DNA from 2 places in the Nocardia sp. GP40 genome. Region 2 is predicted to be linked to the other one. Evidence: riboswitches for the same ligand, from Rfam matches in the RefSeq annotation. Region 2 holds a riboswitch; the other holds the start of a gene.

Region 1 (8,720 bases), on a different contig from region 2:
CCTGCTGCGGCCGTACAAGATGCTGCTGTATCCGCTACCGAGCATCGTGGCCGCGATTGGGTGGCTGGTCATCTACGGCTACGCCGACAAGGCCAACCCCGGCGTGCATCCCATCGAGCTGTCGCTGGCGTGGGTCGTGCTGGGGCTCATAGCCTTCCTGGTCTGGGCGCGCGTTGAACGGGTATGGCCGTTCGGGCCCAAGGAGATTCAGGAGCGGTATCTGTCCCAGCAGGATGCGGCGGCGATCGGCTGAGCGGGCTCGGCCGGACCCGGCTGTTGAGACTCTCTGTCAGTCGGCGAGTTCGTGCACGGTCGCGCGGAGCGTCCACGCGGGCGCGCGGTAATGCAGGGTGGTGGCGCTGAGTGGGAGAATGTCGATGCGCCAGAACGATTCCGGGGGAGCCGACAGGGTGCACAGGATCGCTGCGCGGACGACGGCGGGGTGGGTGACCGCGACGATCCGCTCGCCGCGGCCGGCGATATCGCCGAGCCAGGCGCGCACGCGTTCGATCAGATCGGTGATGGACTCGCCGCCGTGCCCACGGAATTCGGGATCGGTCAGCCAGCCCATCAGCAGTTCGGGCGCCAGGGAGTCCATCGGCCGCCCGGCCCATTCGCCGGATTCCAGCTCGCGCAGCGCCGGTTCGGGAGTTCCGTCCAGGCCCAGCGACCGTGTGGTCTGTGCGGCCCGCAGCTCCGGAGCGTGATAAACCGCCGACGGCTCCGGTCCGGGCAGGCCGCCCGCCTTCTCGACCGACCGCTCGCCCAGGGCGTTGAGCGGTTCGTCGGCGGGAAAGCGGGCGGCCTGCACCGCATCGGTGAGCGCGTGCGTCACCAGTGTGAGCCGGGTGACCGGACTCATACGATCGGCGCGACGGCCGGGGCGTCCGGCGTTGCGGTGCTCGCACGGCCGAACAGCCGCGGCGCCAGGGTGCCGAATCCGACTCCGATCACCATCCACAGGATCACCTGCGCGGCAAAGGAATACAGCCGGAACTGCCACAGTGTGTCGGCGGGGAAGCCCGGGTACACGATGTGGCCCGCGGGATCGGTGAGCGGCTGCGGCGTCTCGGTCGCGAAGTTGCCGTACGCGTGGTTCTCCGACAGGTGCCCGAGCGAGGGCAGCAGCAGGATCACCACGGTCATCACCACGATGAATGCCAGCGCCGAGGTCAGCACGGCATTCCAGTTGCCCAGGCGGGCCTGGAGCCTGCGGCCTAGCCAGATCGCGCCGATCAGCGCCACCGTGGACAGGACGATCATCGTCACGAACAGGAAGGTGCGTTCCTTGATCGTCTCCGGGTGGCCGATCGAGGGCGGATTGGCCGGATACTTCAGGAAGGGCACCCCGTACGTCGCCAGGAACATGCCCCCGGCCACCAGCAACGCCAGATTCCGTGGCGTGATCGAGCCGACGCGGCCCACGCAGAGGCAGTACACGACCGCGAACAGCGCGCCCATGGCCATGCCGAACACGATCATGCCGAATCCGATGCCGATGTTCGACTGCACCGTCCTGCTGAAAGTGTCCGGGCCCATATCGGGCATCGGGAGCCCGGCGGCCTGGTCCAGCGCCGCGCGCGCATCGTCACGCCCGCTCTCGTAGTCGATGGCGCGCCCGATGACCGGCTCGGCCAGCAGCCGGGCGAAGATGAATGCCAGTAAACCGGCCAGGGCGCCCACGAGCACGCCCCGGCCGATGATCCGCTTTTCCATTGTGGGTCGTCTCCTGCGATCAGTGGCAGGGGAAACCGAGGAAATGGCGCGCATCATGCACGAACTCGTGCACGTGCATGTCGCTGCCGAAGATCGAGACGGCGCCCTGATCGATGCCGATGAAGTAGTACGCCAGCAGCGCCAGCACGGTGGTGCCGGCCAGCCAGAGCATGGTGGTGGGGACGGACAGCGGGACGGCGCCGAGGCCGGAACGGGGAGCGTAGGACGTAGCCACGGTGACTCTCCTTGTGCGGGAGGGGATCTCGCGTCCCCTCGGCCGATACATGTCTCGGCGTCCGGGGTCTGACTCGCATCGGGTGACCGATGCTCACAGTGGCGCGACCGTCCCGGAGTTACACCGGATTCCACGAATCGCCGATCACATGACGATACGAAACGACCGCCGAAACGGTCAAATGGTGCGTCGGCGCCCGGTTCCTCCCCCGCGGCCGTCCGCCCCGCCGAGCCGGGCCAGAAACGCGGCGATATCACGGTGGGTGCGCAATCGGATGAACGTGATGTCCCGGTAGGCGGGGTCGGACTGCGCCGCGAGATATCGGGCGCGGTTCCGGGGGTGCGACTGCCAGGCGAAGACGATGATCGAGCGCTGCGGATCCCGGGACACCATGTTGCGCCAGTGCTCCCGATTGCCGTTCCACAGCTCGCGCCCGGTCAGCACACGGGCCGCGGTGCGCCGGATCAGCTGCGCCATGATCAGCGGCCGCGGCAGGTCCAGCCACAGCACGGTGTCCGCCCGGCTCCACACCAGATCACCGAGTTTGCCGCGGTAGTTGCCGTCGATCACCCAGGTCTCACGGGCGATGCGCTCGGCCACGACCGCCCGGAATTCCTCGTCGCCGATCGGCGTCCACCCGGGCAGGTGGTGGATGGCGTCCAGTTCGACGTGCGGGACGCCCAGTCGCCGCGAAACCCCCTGCGCGAGCGTCGTCTTCCCCGATCCCGAGGTACCCACCACCGAGATGCGCCGCATGGTCCTCACGCCACCATTCTTACGGGCCGGTGTGGCCGCCTGTCACCTTTCGCGGGTTCGCGTCGTCAACAGGGCGCGGGCGGGACACGTTCAGTCCAGCGACGCGTGCATGAGATACACGTTGTAGTGGCGATATTCCGACAGCGTGAAATACAGCTCGTGCGCGGTGGACCACGGATGGATGAAGCCGCCGTAGCCCGAGGGGTAGTCCTGGGTGCTCAGAAGTGTGGCCGGCGCGGACCAAAGGCCCTGCGGCGTAGCGGATCTGCGCAGCACGATGACGTTGTGCACCGCGTCCAGGTAGGTCATCTCCCACCGGTGCGCGCCGGTGTCGTAGCGCACCGAGAGTTCCCCGGCGACGCTGGACATGATGGGGGTGGCGGACAATTCGGCGCCGTTGCCGCCCGGCATCGGGGCCTCGAGGGTCGGCCGCCAGAAACCGTCGACCCAGTACTGGTAGGCGGTCTTGTTCAGCACCTGGTCCTGCGGGACCCGCGCCAGCGCGATCGTGCCGAAGCGCCCGTTGGGTGTGCCGAACATGTAGACGTAGCCCTCGTGCGGCGTCATCGCCACCACCTGGAACTGGCCCTGCCCGAAGATGTTGTCCCAGCGCGCATTCTCGTCGTCGACCCAGTTCTGTCCGCCGTCGTCCGAGTAGGCCAGCCCGCCGTAGTTGGTCCACCAGCGGCTCGGCCGTTTCGACCAGCGCGCCACCGACATATAGCTGAGGTACTGCCGATTGCCGAGCGCGAAACCCGATGTCGGGATCACGGTGATCTCGAAGTTGTTCACTTTGTAGCTGCCCAGCAGCTCGGTGGCGTGACAGGGCCGGTCGGAGACCATGCTGTCGATCGACATGCCGTGCGCGAGATCGTGATCGGAGCTGAATCCGAGCACGTTGCTGCGCCAGTCGCCGCCGCTGGGACCGCCGTCGTGGAATCCCGTGCCGAAGGTGTCGCCGAAGGCGATCGCGATGCGGCCCGGCGCCGACTCCCACATGAGCCCGAGGTCGGTGTCGTCGACCTGCCAGCGCGCATCGGTGCGGTTCTGCGATCCCGGACCCGTCAGCTGGCTGATCGGGTACACGTCGTGCACCCGGGGCGCGGGGACCGGCCGGGTGACGGGCGCGGGCTGCAGCGGCGGATGTTCGACCGGCGGAATCGCTTGCGGGCGTGGGCCCGTCACGTCCGGGCCGAGCAGCATGATAGGCAGCGGGATCGTCTCGGGGTCCGGTACGAACTGCAGCTTCGGCGGCTGCCACGGGGTCGGCTGGACGACCGTCGCCGTCGAGGTCGGCGGCGCGGGGGTGGTGGTCGTGGTGGTCGATGCCGGGGCCGGCTTCGGCGGACCCTCCGGCCAGGTGGGGGTGCCCGGTGGAATCGGAAGCGCCGTGCGCGGATTCCCGCCCGTCAGCTGCGGGCACGGATTGGCGCACTGATCCGCCGGGAGCGCGGCCGGTGGGATCCGGGTGCGGTTGATCTGCTTGGGGACCTTGAACGGGGTGATCTTCGGCTGTAACACCTGCACCTGCACCGTCGGCGGCTGCGCCGGGGCGGGCGGGGGGACCGGGGCCTTCGGATTCGGCATCCGCATCAGCGGGTCGAAGCCCGCCTCGCCGCACGCGTTCACCGGGGCCGGCTCCCACGGCAGGACATCGGCCCGGCCCGTCTGCGCCGTGGCCACCGCGACCATGGCCACCGCGGCACCTACCGCAACCTGTCGCAGCACCCGCTCGCGCTCCTCGGCATCCGTGCGAATTGACAACCAGACCTTATCCGACGGCCAACGACACGCGAACGCAGACGCATTCGATGCGGGGCCTCGCGCCACGAACCTGGGCCGCGCGACGGCCCGGCGGTAGCATCATCGTCATCCGTGCGTGAGAGGAAGCACCATGGACACTCGCATTGTTGCTCGGCAGTGCACCCTGTGCGAGGCCCACTGCGGGATCCTGGTCACTGTCGAGGGAGCCGAATTCACCCCCGAGCTGGCGGCCCCGCACGCGGGCGTCGACGCGGACACGATCCGCACGCTGGCCCGCGAGCACGCGGCCGCGAAGGCGGCAGTGCTGTATGCGCGGATCGGCGTCTGCCAGCAGGTGACCGGCACGCTGACGCACTGGCTGGTGAACGCCGTCAATGCGGTCACCGGGAATCTGGATCGCGCGGGCGGGCAGATGTTCGCTACCCCGCCGGTGGATGCGGCGCGGTTCGTGAAATACCTGCCGATGGGCCACGGGGCGTGGACCGACAGCTCGGGCCGGTACCGGTCGTTCCGCTCGGAGCTGCCGGTGGCGGCGCTGGCCCAGGAGATGCTCACCGAGGGCGCCGGGCGAATGCGCGCGATGATCACCTACGCCGGGAATCCAGTGCTGTCGACGCCGCAGAGAGGGCGCCTCGACGCGGCACTGGAATCGCTGGATTTCTTTGTGGCCGTGGACATGTACGTCACCGAAACCTCCCGGCACGCGGATATCATCCTGCCGCCGGTGTCCCAGCTCGAGCGCGAGGATCTCAATATCCTGTTCCCGGTGTTCAGCGTGCGCAACAACCTGCGGTACGACGCAAGGGTTTTCGATCCTTCGGCTGACGGACTGGAGGACTGGCAGATCCTGGCCCGGCTGATCACCCAGGTACTGCCGCTGCCCGCACGGGGTTTCACCGGACGTGTACTCGATGCCCTATTCGCGCAGCTGAGTCCGATGCGACTGACGGCCGTGGGCCTGGCCGCGGGGCCGTACGGCGTGCTGCGTCGTGGGCGGAAGGGGCTGACGGTCAGCAAGGTTCGTGCGATGCGCGGTGGAGCTGACCTCGGACCCCTGCGGCCAGACTGCGCCAGTTGATCGGAACACGGGACCGCACAGTGCATCTCGCTCCGCCCGAATTCCTCGACGCGGTTCGCGCACTGCCGCGAGAGGCTGCCGACGCGGGTTCGGGCGAGTACGACCTGCACCTGATCGGTCGACGTCACCTGCGCAGCAACAACTCCTGGCTGCACAACGTCCCGGCCATGGTGAAGGGCCGGGACCGCTGCACCGCGCTCATGCATCCCGACGACGCGGCCCGGCGGGGCCTCGCCGCCGTCCCGCACTCGTGGACCCGCTGTCGGGGACCGCGGCGGTGAACAGCACCCGCGTGAGCGTCGCGAAAGCCGACGTGGTGGAACCCGCGGCGGCCACCCGCGCGTCGACGCCGACCGCGTAGATCGGCCGGTCATCGGCCCTTCGGCAGTCGCGGAGCGGTCCTGCCCGAAATTTACTTAGGCAACGTAATAAGGTAAACTAAACAATCGTGGTTGAGTTGACCTCCGAGGACGATCTCGCCGCCGTGACCGCGCTTCGCGGGGCGGTCATGCGGCTCGCACGCCGCCTGCGGCATCAGCAGGTGGAGCGGTCGCTGAGTTCGGCGGAGATGCAGGTACTCGGGATACTCGCGCGCACCGGTCCGGCTACCCCCGGGGAGCTGGCCCGTAAGGAGCAGGTCCAGCCGCCGTCGATGACCAGGATCATCGTGCTGCTGGAGGAGAAGGGCCTGGTCCGGCGCGAACCACACCCACAGGACCGCCGGCAGGTGATCGTTACGGCCACCGAACCGGCGGCGCGGATTCTGGCGGAGAGCCGGCGGCTGCGGGACGCCTGGCTGGCGGACCTGGCCCGGGGGCTGACCGAGGAGGAGTGGGCGCGGCTACGTTCCGCCGCGCCGGTGCTGGAAAGGCTTGCACGGCTATGAGCTGACGAGTCTTCCGCGCCGCACGTGGAGCACGCCGTGCCCGGAGAGGCACGCAGTGACGGTGACGACAACCCACGACGAGAAGGACCTGACCGACGACCACGATCTGACCGAAACCAGCACCGAGCGAGTGCCGCCGTCCTCCGACCGGATCGGCATGTTCGCCTCGCTCCGCGTCCGCAACTATCGCTATTACTTTGCGGGCCAAGTGATTTCCAATACCGGCACCTGGATGCAGCGCATCGCCCAGGACTGGCTGGTACTGACCCTCACCGGTAGCGCCTTCGCGGTCGGCATCACCACCGCCATGCAGTTCCTGCCGATGCTGCTGTTCGGCCTGTACGGCGGGCTCATCGCGGATCGATTCCCCAAGCGGCAGCTGCTGATCATTACCCAGGCGACGATGGGTGTGCTCGCCGCCGTGCTCGCGGTGCTCGCGCTCACCGGGCACGCCCAGGTGTGGCAGGTATGCCTGCTGGCCCTGCTGCTGGGAATGGTTACGGTGGTGGACAATCCGACCCGGCAGACGTTCGTCGCGGAGGTGGTGGGCCACGCGCAGCTGCGCAACGCGGTCAGCCTGAACTCGGCGAGCTTCCAGACCGCCCGGCTGATCGGGCCCGCGGTGGCCGGTGCGGTGATCGCCGCGGTCGGTTCGGGCTGGGCGTTCGCGATCAACGCCCTCTCCTTCGTGGCCGTGATCGGCGGGCTGCTGGCGATGCGCCCCGCGGAGCTGAAGCCGTTGCCGCGCGTGCCCAGGGAGAAAGGGCAGCTGCGCGAGGGACTGCGCTACGTGAGCGAACGCCCGCAACTGATCTGGCCGATCGTGCTTGTCGGCTTCATCGGTACCTTCGGATTCAACTTCGCCACGGTGCTGTCGGGATTCGCCTACCACGTCTTCCGTGTCGACGCCGGGCGATACGGACTGCTGAACACCGCACTGGCCGCGGGCTCGCTGGTGGGCGCGCTACTGGCCTCGCGCCGCAGCCGGGTGCGCCTGCGGATGCTGGTACTCGCCGCGGTCGCCTTCGGCGTACTCGAGGCGGTGACCGCCTTCGCTCCCGAGTACTGGCTGTTCGCCGCGATGCTCACCATCGTCGGCCTGCTCGGCCTCACCTTCAACACCTTGAGTAATTCGATGGTCCAGCTGGCCACCGAGCCGATGATGCGTGGCCGCGTGATGTCCCTCTACATGATGGTCTTCACCGGCGGCACCCCCATCGGCGGCCCGATAGTCGGCTGGGTCACCGAAAGATACGGCCCCCGAACGGGTTTGTTCGCCTGCGGCGCGGTATCGGCGCTGGCCGCACTGGTGGTCGCCCGAATTCTGGCCCGCTCCAGTGGATTACGCATACGAATTTCGCGTCGGGGAGTTGCGTTCATCCCGCGTGAGCAGGTGGCCGTGGCCGTATAGCTCGCGATTGACCTAGATGGTAACGATCGATACCATCTGATCTGCCCGGCCGCGGGGGCCGGTTCGTGAGCTCTACGGACGGAAGCTGAATGGACAACAGGGAGATCGGGGCCCCGGGGCAGGGGTGGCGGGCGCGGACGGCGTTGCTGACGCTGGGGGCGTTTGCAGTCGGGACCGACGGGTTCGTCATTGTGGGGCTGTTGCCGGAGATAGGGCGGACGTTGCATGTGGGGGTGTCGGCGGCCGGGCAGCTGGTGAGTGTGTTCGCGCTGGTGTATGCGGTGTCCTCGCCGATGCTGGCCACCGTCACCGGGCGGTGGCCGCGGCGGCGGGTGCTCGTTACGGGGTTGGTGCTGCTCGGCGCCGGTAACGCGGTGACGGCGTTGGCGGGGGAGTACGGGCTCGTGCTCGCGTCGCGGGTGGTGGCGGCCGCGGGAGCGGCGATGTTCGCCGCGAGTGCGGTGGCGACGGCCGCGCACCTTGCGCCCGAGCGGCGTCGCGGGAGCGCCATCGCGATGGTGACCGCCGGGTCGACGCTCTCGCTGGTGCTGGGTGCGCCGCTGGGCACGCTCGTGGGCAGGGCCTGGGGGTGGCATGCGGCGATCTGGTTCATCACCGCCGTCGCGGGGGTCGTCGCGATCGCGATCGGCGTGTTGCTGCCGGTCATCCGGCTCGAACAGAGTGCGACGCTGCGCGAGCGGCTGACGCCGCTGACCGATCGGCGGGTGCTGAAGATCCTCGTCGTCACGCTGCTGGCATTCGTTGGCATCTTCCTGCCCTTCACCTATATGAGCGCGGTCTTCGCGCACGCGACCGGCGGCGACCAGGGCAGGCTCGCACTGTTGCTGATGATCTTCGGAATCGCAGCCACCGC
Region 2 (8,720 bases):
GCACCGGCTGCTGCAGGGCGAGGTCGGATCCGGCAAGACGATCGTTGCGCTGCACGCGATGCTGCAGGTCGTCGACGCCGGACAGCAGTGCGCGCTGCTGGCGCCGACCGAAGTGCTTGCCGCCCAGCATTACCGATCGCTGCGCGGCATGCTCGGCGATCTGGGTACCGCCGGTGAGCTGGGTGCGGCGGACAACGCCACCAAGGTGGTCCTGGTGACCGGCTCGATGTCGGCGAGCACGAAGAAGGCCGCACTGCTGGACGCGGTGACCGGCGAGGCGGGCATCGTGATCGGCACCCATGCGCTGATCCAGGACTCCGTCGAGTTCTACGACCTGGGCATGGTGATCGTGGACGAGCAGCACCGGTTCGGCGTCGAGCAGCGGGATGCGTTGCGCGTCAAGGCCAAGCAGGGGATGAGCCCGCATCTGCTGGTGATGACCGCGACCCCGATTCCGCGCACGATAGCCATGACCACGCTCGGCGATCTCGAGACCTCCACGCTGACCGAGCTGCCGCGAGGACGCTCGCCCATCACCACCCGGGTGGTCCCCGCCAAGACGCATCCGAGCTGGGTGGATCGGGCGTGGGAGCGGATCCGGGAGGAGGTCGAGGCCGGGCGCCAGGCGTACGTGGTGTGCTCGCGCATCGGCGACGACGAGGACGAGAACCCGGCCGCGAAGGGCAAGGGCCGCAAGGCGAAAGCCGAGGAGGAGAAGGAGGGGCCGGCCACGCATGCCGCACGGGACGTCTTCGAGACGCTGAGCGCGGGGGCGCTGGCCGGTCTGCGGGTCGGGCTGCTGCACGGCCGCCTGCCCGGTGACGAGAAGGACGCGGTGATGCGCGCGTTCAACGACGGCGAGATCGACGTGCTGGTCTGCACCACCGTCGTCGAGGTCGGCGTCGATGTGCCCAATGCGACGGTCATGGCCATCGTCGACGCGGACCGTTTCGGGGTCAGCCAGCTGCACCAGCTGCGCGGGCGGGTCGGGCGCGGCAAGCATCCGGGCCTGTGCCTGCTGATCACCGAGACCTCGCCGATGGGCGGCGCGATGGCCCGTCTGGAGGCCGTCGCGGGAACCCTGGACGGCTTCGAGCTGTCGGTGCTGGACCTGCGGCAGCGCCGCGAGGGCGATGTGCTCGGCGCGGCCCAGTCCGGCACGGCCCGCAGCCTGCGCCTGCTGTCGCTGCTGGACGACCTCGAGGTGATCACCGCCGCCCAGCAGCTCGCCCGCGAGGTCGTCGAGGCCGATCCGACACTGGAGAAGCATCCGGGCCTGGCCACGATGATGCGGGCCGCAGTCGACGGCGAACGCCTGGAGTACCTGGCCAAGTCATAGGTGTGCCCGGCTACCAGCCCATACCCCTGGTGGCCGCGGCTTGCTCGGCCGCGATCTGTTCGGTCGCCGCGGATGCGACGTCGGAGTCGGCCGCCCACTCGAACCGGGAGCAGAGGTCGGTCAGCGCCTGCTTCCGTGCCGGATGGGTGATCGGCACGGTCCTGCTCGATGACGCTGGACCGGGAAGGCGCGAGCCGCATGTGGCGTTGTGTCCTGACGCCTCTTCCGATTGGAATTGTGTCGGTGCCGGGTGGGATGCTGCTCGGGAGGCAGGACCGGCGGTTGTGTGAGGAGGCCGCGGAGACAGTGGAGGTGTGCCGGTGGTCGCGATCGATTTCGGGCGGGCGCGGAGAGTCTCGTGGCCGCAGGTGTTCTCGCGGCTGCCGGTGCGGCAGGGGATCGGCGGGGTGCCGCCCACGCTGCTGGTGCTGGCCGGGATCGTCAGCGTGCAGCTCGGTGCCGCGCTGGCCACCGAGCTGTTCGCCGCGACCGGACCCGCCGGTGCGGTGAGCCTGCGCCTGGGCTTCGCCGGGGTCGTCCTGCTGGTGTTCTGGCGGTCCTCGCTGCGGATCGGGTGGCGGGCGCTGCCCGTCGTGCTGGGCTACGGTGCGGTGCTGGCGCTGATGAACCTGTCCTTCTACGAGGCGATCTCCCGCATTCCGCTGGGCATGGCCGTGACCATCGAATTCCTCGGCCCGCTCGCGGTGGCGCTGGCCGGGTCCCTGCGGTGGATCGATCCCGTCTGGGCGGTGCTGGCCGGGGGCGGGGTGCTGCTGCTGACCCGCTCGGCCGGGACGGTGCCGTGGACGGGCGTGGTGCTTGCGCTGTGCGCGGCGGCCTGCTGGGCGGGCTACATCCTGCTCAGTGCGAAACTCGGCGAAAAGACCAGCGGCGGTGGCGGATTGGCTCTGGCGATGGCGTTCGGTGGCGTGCTCACGGCCCCGATCGGCATTGCTGGGGCGGGCGCGGCACTGCTGCATCCGGTGGTGCTGGTGACCGGATTCGGGGTCGCGATGCTGTCCTCGGTGCTGCCCTATTCGGTGGAACTCGAGGCGCTACGCCGGATTCCGCCGCGCGTGTTCGGGGTGCTGATGAGCCTCGAGCCCGCCGTCGCGACCGTCGCCGGGCTGATCGTGCTGGGGCAGGCGATGAATCCGGCGGAGTGGGCGGGAATCGCGTGCGTGGTGGCCGCGTCCGCGGGCGCGACCCGGACCGGCCGCGCCGAGCCCTAGCGGAATTGTCGGTCCTCGTGTCGACCATCGCCACATGGCAACAGCGGCAATGGAATCCGTCATCGAGGGGCTGATCGTTCTCGGCTTCCCCGATGAAGACGTCCGGGACGAAGTCAGTAGGGGTTGGCGCGGGGCCGATACCCGCCGTCGAGTCCCAGGGACGGGCGGGCCCTCGGGCCGATGGATGGGTGCGCTCAGCGCACGGCGTGGGGGTACGGCAGGTCGACCGATGACGTCTCGGTGACGGCCAGCGGACGTCCGATCTGCGGAAATGCCCGCTGGGGGCAGGAGGAGCGATCGCACACCTTGCAGCCCGCGCCGATGGGGACCGCGGCTGCCGGGTCGTCGAGTTGTAGTCCACTGGAGTACACCAGGCGGTCGGCGTACTCGATATCGCAGCCCAGCCCGATCGCGAATTCCTTGGTGGCCGTGTTGAACCCGCGGGGCGCGGGGTTGGTGGTGCGAGCGACCCACAGGTAGCGGCGACCATCGGGCATCGAGGCGACCTGGGTCAGCACCCGGCCCGGATTCGCGAACGCCTCGTGCACCACCCACAGCGGGCAGCTGCCGCCGACCCGGGAGAAGTGGAATGCCGTGGCGGACTGGCGTTTGGAGATGTTCCCGGCGCGATCGGTGCGCACGAAGAAGAACGGCACCCCGCGCTGGCCCTGCCGCTGCATCGTGCTGAGGCGATGGCAGACGGTCTCGAAGCCCACCTCGAAGCGCAGCGAGAGCAGGTCGATGTCGTACCGCAACTCCTCGGCCGAGCGCAGGAACTTTCCGTACGGCAGCACCAGCGCCCCCGCGAAATAGTTCGCCAGCCCGACCCGGGCCAGCGCGCGCGATTCGCCGGACAGCGACGGGGTCCCGCCCAGCACCTCGTCCAGCAGCCGCCCATACAGCAGGAACGCCAGCGTGGTGGCGATCTGGAAGGCGCGCTGCCCGGGGCGTAGCCGCCGGGCCAGGGTCAGGGTGCGGGTCTCGGGATCGTACTGGCGCTTGGGGATGGCCGGATCTGCGCCGTCGCCGCGGACCAGCACCGTCACCCGGGCGCGCTCCTCGGCGACGCGGGCCAGCTGGCGGTCCAGCGAGCCGATGGTCAGGCCGGACTCCTCGAACAGCTGCTCGGCGGCCAGATCGAGCTGGGGGATGTGGTTGTGATGGTCGTAGAAGAAGTCGCGCACGTCCTCGTACGGCATGGGCACGCCGGGGGCGCCCGTCGGGGTCGCGACCTTGGAGGACAGCAGGTCCAGCTGATCGGTGGCCGCGCGCAGCCGGCGGTGCATGGCCACGATCGTCTTGGCCACCTCGGGCAGGCGGGTGGCCAGGTCCTCGACCTCCGCGGCGGGGGGTGCGGTGCCGCCGCCGGCCTCCACCAGCACCTCGTGCAGGTCCGAGACCAGCCGGGCGTCCGAGTCCGCCGCGAAGAACTGCACATCGAGATCGAACGTCGAATTCAGTTTCAGCAGTACCGGAATGGTGAGCGGGCGTTGATCGCGCTCGAGCTGGTTGAGGTAGCTGGGGGACAGCTCGAGGGACTTGGCCAGGGCCGCCTGGGTCATCCGACGTTCCTCGCGCAACCGCCGTAGTCGGGCACCCGCATACATCTTGCGCACTCGCAGATGGTACTGCAGGCCTTCGCAATCATTGCAGTTCCCTCGCGGATTGCCGGAAAAAAATCTGCTACTGCGAGGTACCGCGGGCCCTGTTACCGGTGCGTACTGTGCGAAGGATGATCATTTCACCGGGAGCGGGTCAGAGGTGAGGTGCCGCGGTCACCATCCGCTCCCTGGGGAGTTTCCGGGAGATAGCCGACTGAGAGCGAATGCGGAGGTACGCCTAGCGCGGGTCGAGGATCACCGCCTGGGCGGCGATGACGGTCGTGCCGTCGAAGGTCACCGACGGCGAGCCGTGGAGCCGGTAGCCCTCGTCCAGCAGGGCACTGATGCGCTGGCAGAAGGTGGCGTCGTCAGGGCCGGTGATCAGGCGGTAGCGCAGGGGTTCCGGAGTGGTCATGAGTTCGAGGGTAGCCCCGGTGCGACGGCGGCCCGTCCGGCCGAAGCCGGGCAGGCCACCTCATTCGCCAGAGCTCAGCGCACGCTGTGCGCGGCGGCGACCATGTTGCGCAGCGACTCTTCCACCTCGACCGGCCCGCGGGTCTTCAGCCCGCAGTCGGGGTTCACCCAGAGCCGTTCGGCCGGAACGGCTTTCAGGGCGGACCGCAGCGCGGCACTGATCTCCTCCACGGTCGGTACCCGGGGCGAATGGATGTCGTAGACGCCCGGTCCGACGCCCAGATCGAATCCGGCCGAGTTCAGATCGTCCAGCACCTCCATGTGCGAGCGCGCCGCCTCGATCGAGGCGACATCGGCGTCCAGCGCCGTGATCGCGTCGATGACCTCACCGAATTCGGAGTAGCACAGATGCGTGTGGATCTGCGTGGCATCCGATACTCCGCTGGTGGACAACCGGAACGCGGCCACCGACCAGTTCAGGTAGTCCGGCTTGGCCTCCGCGCGCAGCGGCAGCAGCTCCCGCAGGGCGGGCTCGTCGACCTGGACGATGCGGATGCCCGCGGTCTGCAGATCGACGGTCTCGTCCCGGATGGCAAGGGCCACTTGGCGAGCCGAATCCGCCAGCGGCTGATCATCGCGCACGAACGACCACGCCAGAATGGTCACCGGCCCGGTCAGCATGCCCTTGACCGGCTTGTCGGTGAGCGACTGTGCGTACGAGATCCATTCCACGGTCATGGGTTCCCGGCGCACCACGTCGCCGAACAGGATGGGCGGGCGCACGCAGCGGGTGCCGTAGGACTGCACCCAGCCGTTCGCGGTAGCGGCGAATCCGTCGAGCTGCTCGGCGAAGTACTGCACCATGTCGTTGCGCTCGGGTTCGCCGTGCACCAGCACGTCCAGTCCCAGCTTCTCCTGCAGCGCAACCACATCGGTGATCTCCGCGCGCATCTGCTCGCGATACTGCGCCTCGGTGATCTCCCCGGCGCGCAGCGCCGCCCGCGCCTTGCGGATGGCGGTGGTCTGCGGATAGGAGCCGATGGTCGTGGTCGGCAGCAGCGGTAGGTGCAGCCGATCACGTTGCAGCGCACGGCGTTCCTCGGCCGGGGCGCGATGTTCGGCGTCCGGGCCCAGGGCCGCCAGGCGGGCGCGGACGGTGCCCACGTGCAGGCGCGGGTCGTCGCGGCGGCTCCGGGCCGCGGTGCGGGCGGTGGTCAGCTCGTCGGTGATGGCCTCGGTGCCCTCCCTCAGCGCCCGGGCGAGCAGCTGTACCTCGCGGACCTTCTCGGCGCCGAAGGCGAGCCACGAGCGCAGCGCCGGGTCCAGCTCGGCCTCGGGCTCGAGCGAATACGGTACGTGCAGTAGCGAACTGGAGCTCGAGACAGCCAGCGAGCCGGACGCGCCCTGCAGGGTGCCCAGCGTGGCGAGCGCGTCGTCGAGGTCGGTGCGCCACACGTTGCGCCCGTCCACCACGCCCGCCACCAGCAGCTTGTTCGCCAGCGCCGGGATCGAGGTCACGTCGGAAACGGTTGTGCCCGAGACGAAGTCGAGTGCGATGCCCTCGATGCCGGTCCCGGCCAGCACCTCGAGCGCCGGGCCCGGTCGTCCGAAGTACGTCGCGACCAGCAGTGCGGGCCGCGTCGGCGCGGAAGCCAGGTCCGCATAGGTGTTCCGGACGAGCACGATCTCCTCGTCGGTGAGATCGGTGACCAGCACCGGCTCGTCGATCTGGACCCACTGCGCGTCCGCGGCGGCCAGCTGCCCCAGCAGTTCTCGGTACAACGGCAGCAGCTCCGCCAACCTGGCCAGGGGCGCCGCGCTGTCGATTCCCTTGGCCAGCTTCAGGAATGTCACCGGGCCGATGATCACCGGACGGGCCGGGATGCCGAGCTCCCGCGCCTCGCGCAGCTCGCCGAGCACCTTCTCGGGGTGCAGGGTGAATGCGGTGTCCGCGCCGATCTCGGGCACCAGGTAGTGGTAGTTGGTGTCGAACCACTTGGTCATCTCGAGCGGTTCGATGCCATCGGTGCCACGCGCCGCCGCGAAGTAGCGGTCCAGTGGGTCGGCGATGCCCGCGACCCGGGGCGGCAGCGCGCCGAGCAGGACCGCCGTGTCGAGCATCTGGTCGTAGTACGAGAAGGTGCCGATCGGCACCGAGTCGAGTCCCGCGGCATGCAGGGCGCGCAGCTGGTCGGCACGCAGGCCACCGGCCACGGCGTGCAGTTCATCCGCGGTGAGGCGGCCCGCCCAGTAGCCCTCGATCGCCCGCTTGAGCTCGCGCCGCGGCCCGATTCGCGGAATGCCGGGGACCGTCGCGGTGAACGGTGTGTGCGGAATGACAGTCATGGAATTGCTCCAGTGCTGGTAGCCACGGTCACCGCCGTATATGCGCAGACGGAGCCCAGAGTGTGTGTGTGATGCACCGGGGTCCGCCCGCCCGATCCACGAGGCGGTGGCCGCCGGATACGGCGTATCCGGCACAGCGGGCAGGTCTTCGGACTTACAGGCGCCGCCTTGACGAGCGCACCCCGGTCGTGCCGGGGTGTGTCCTACTGGCCGTCGCTTCCCAGGTGTGCACCCAGTGCTGATGACGGCGGTCGTTCCTGCATACCGCTGCGGGACAGTCCCGGATTCCCACCGGGTTCCCTCTCACCCGGCCCTGAGGGACCGGGTTCGACGCTGCCGCACGACGCTCGGGGCTCCAACTCGCCGGTGCAGCGAACCAGCTGCGTTGTCAAGCATAGGCGATCCGCGATGCGTCCACATTCGCGCACAGGCCGACGACCGAGCCGTCGAGTTTCGTCCGGATTACGCAAACTTCGCAGTTCCCCACCTGCCGTTGTTAGGATTTTGCGAACTCCATTCGAATTCGCAAGGCCTGCTCACCGGCATGTACCTTTATCGAATGTTCTCCAAAGTGCTGGTCGCCAACCGCGGGGAAATCGCCATTCGTGCGTTCCGTGCCGCCTACGAACTCGGAGTAGGGACCGTCGCGGTATTTCCCTACGAGGACCGCAACTCGGTGCACCGGACCAAGGCCGACGAGGCGTATCAGATCGGCGTCCCTGGACACCCGGTCCGGGCCTACCTGTCGATCGAGGAGATCATCAAGGCGGCCAAGACCGCCGGTGCCGATGCGATCTATCCCGGGTACGGCTTCCTGTCGGAGAACCCGGACCTGGCCGCGGCGTGCGCCGCCGAGGGCATCACGTTCATCGGCCCCTCGGCCCACGTGCTCGAGCTGACCGGCAACAAGGCACGCGCGATCGCCGCCGCCCGGGCGGCCGGACTGCCGGTGCTGAACTCCAGCGCGCCCTCGGCGGACGTGCCGGAGCTGCTGGCCGCGGCCGAGGAGATGGAGTTTCCGGTCTTCGTCAAAGCCGTCGCGGGCGGCGGCGGGCGCGGCATGCGCCGGGTCGCCGATCGGGCCCAGCTGCGCGAGGCGGTCGAGGCCGCGATGCGCGAGGCCGAATCGGCGTTCGGCGATGCGACGGTGTTCCTCGAGCAGGCGGTGATCAATCCCAGGCACATCGAGGTGCAGATCCTTGCCGACGGCCGCGGTAACGTCATCCATCTGTTCGAACGCGACTGCTCGCTGCAGCGGCGCCATCAGAAGGTGATCGAGCTCGCGCCCGCGCCGAATCTGGATCCGGCACTGCGGGAACGGATCTGCGCGGACGCGGTCGCCTTCGCCCGGCAGATCGGATACAGCTGCGCCGGCACGGTGGAGTTCCTGCTCGACGAGCGCGGCAATCACGTGTTCATCGAGATGAATCCGCGCATCCAGGTGGAACACACGGTGACCGAGGAGATCACGGATGTCGACCTGGTCGCCTCCCAGCTGCGGATCGCGGCCGGGGAGAGCCTGGAGGAACTCGGCCTGAGCCAGGATTCGATCTCGATCCGGGGCGCGGCGCTGCAGTGCCGGATCACTACCGAGGACCCGGCCAACGGATTCCGGCCCGACACCGGGCGCATCACCGCCTACCGCAGTCCGGGCGGCAGCGGCATCCGCCTGGACGGCGGGGCCAACCTCGGCGCGGAGGTCGGCGCCCACTTCGATTCGATGCTGGTCAAGCTCACCTGTCGCGGAAGGGATTTCACCGCCGCGGTGGCGCGGGCGCGGCGCGCGGT

The links. A riboswitch is a leader RNA that binds a small molecule or an ion and turns the genes downstream of it on or off. The one in region 2 is predicted to bind cobalamin.
Region 1: linked by a shared signal. The riboswitch ahead of ABH933_RS38780 (CbtB domain-containing protein) and the one ahead of metE (5-methyltetrahydropteroyltriglutamate--homocysteine S-methyltransferase) in region 2 are both predicted to bind cobalamin.

Annotation. Positions count from the first base shown of each region.
Region 1 covers NZ_JBNPVW010000018.1:59,227-67,946, reverse strand. The annotation lists gene ABH933_RS38795 (APC family permease) at 1-253, shown strand, start outside; gene ABH933_RS38790 (histidine phosphatase family protein) at 290-862, opposite strand; gene ABH933_RS38785 (CbtA family protein) at 859-1,716, opposite strand; gene ABH933_RS38780 (CbtB domain-containing protein) at 1,736-1,888, opposite strand; cobalamin riboswitch at 1,994-2,136, opposite strand; gene ABH933_RS38775 (hypothetical protein) at 2,129-2,716, opposite strand; gene ABH933_RS38770 (DUF4185 domain-containing protein) at 2,798-4,399, opposite strand; partial or broken gene ABH933_RS38765 (molybdopterin-dependent oxidoreductase) at 4,677-5,782, shown strand; gene ABH933_RS38760 (MarR family winged helix-turn-helix transcriptional regulator) at 5,998-6,435, shown strand; gene ABH933_RS38755 (MFS transporter) at 6,491-7,846, shown strand; gene ABH933_RS38750 (MFS transporter) at 7,936-8,720, shown strand, end outside.
Region 2 covers NZ_JBNPVW010000001.1:212,726-221,445, forward strand. The annotation lists gene recG (ATP-dependent DNA helicase RecG) at 1-1,339, shown strand, start outside; gene ABH933_RS00945 (hypothetical protein) at 1,350-1,496, opposite strand; gene ABH933_RS00950 (EamA family transporter) at 1,660-2,571, shown strand; gene ABH933_RS00955 (short-chain fatty acyl-CoA regulator family protein) at 2,766-4,187, opposite strand; gene ABH933_RS00960 (DUF1737 domain-containing protein) at 4,411-4,587, opposite strand; gene metE (5-methyltetrahydropteroyltriglutamate--homocysteine S-methyltransferase) at 4,662-6,932, opposite strand; cobalamin riboswitch at 7,055-7,273, opposite strand; gene ABH933_RS00970 (pyruvate carboxylase) at 7,492-8,720, shown strand, end outside.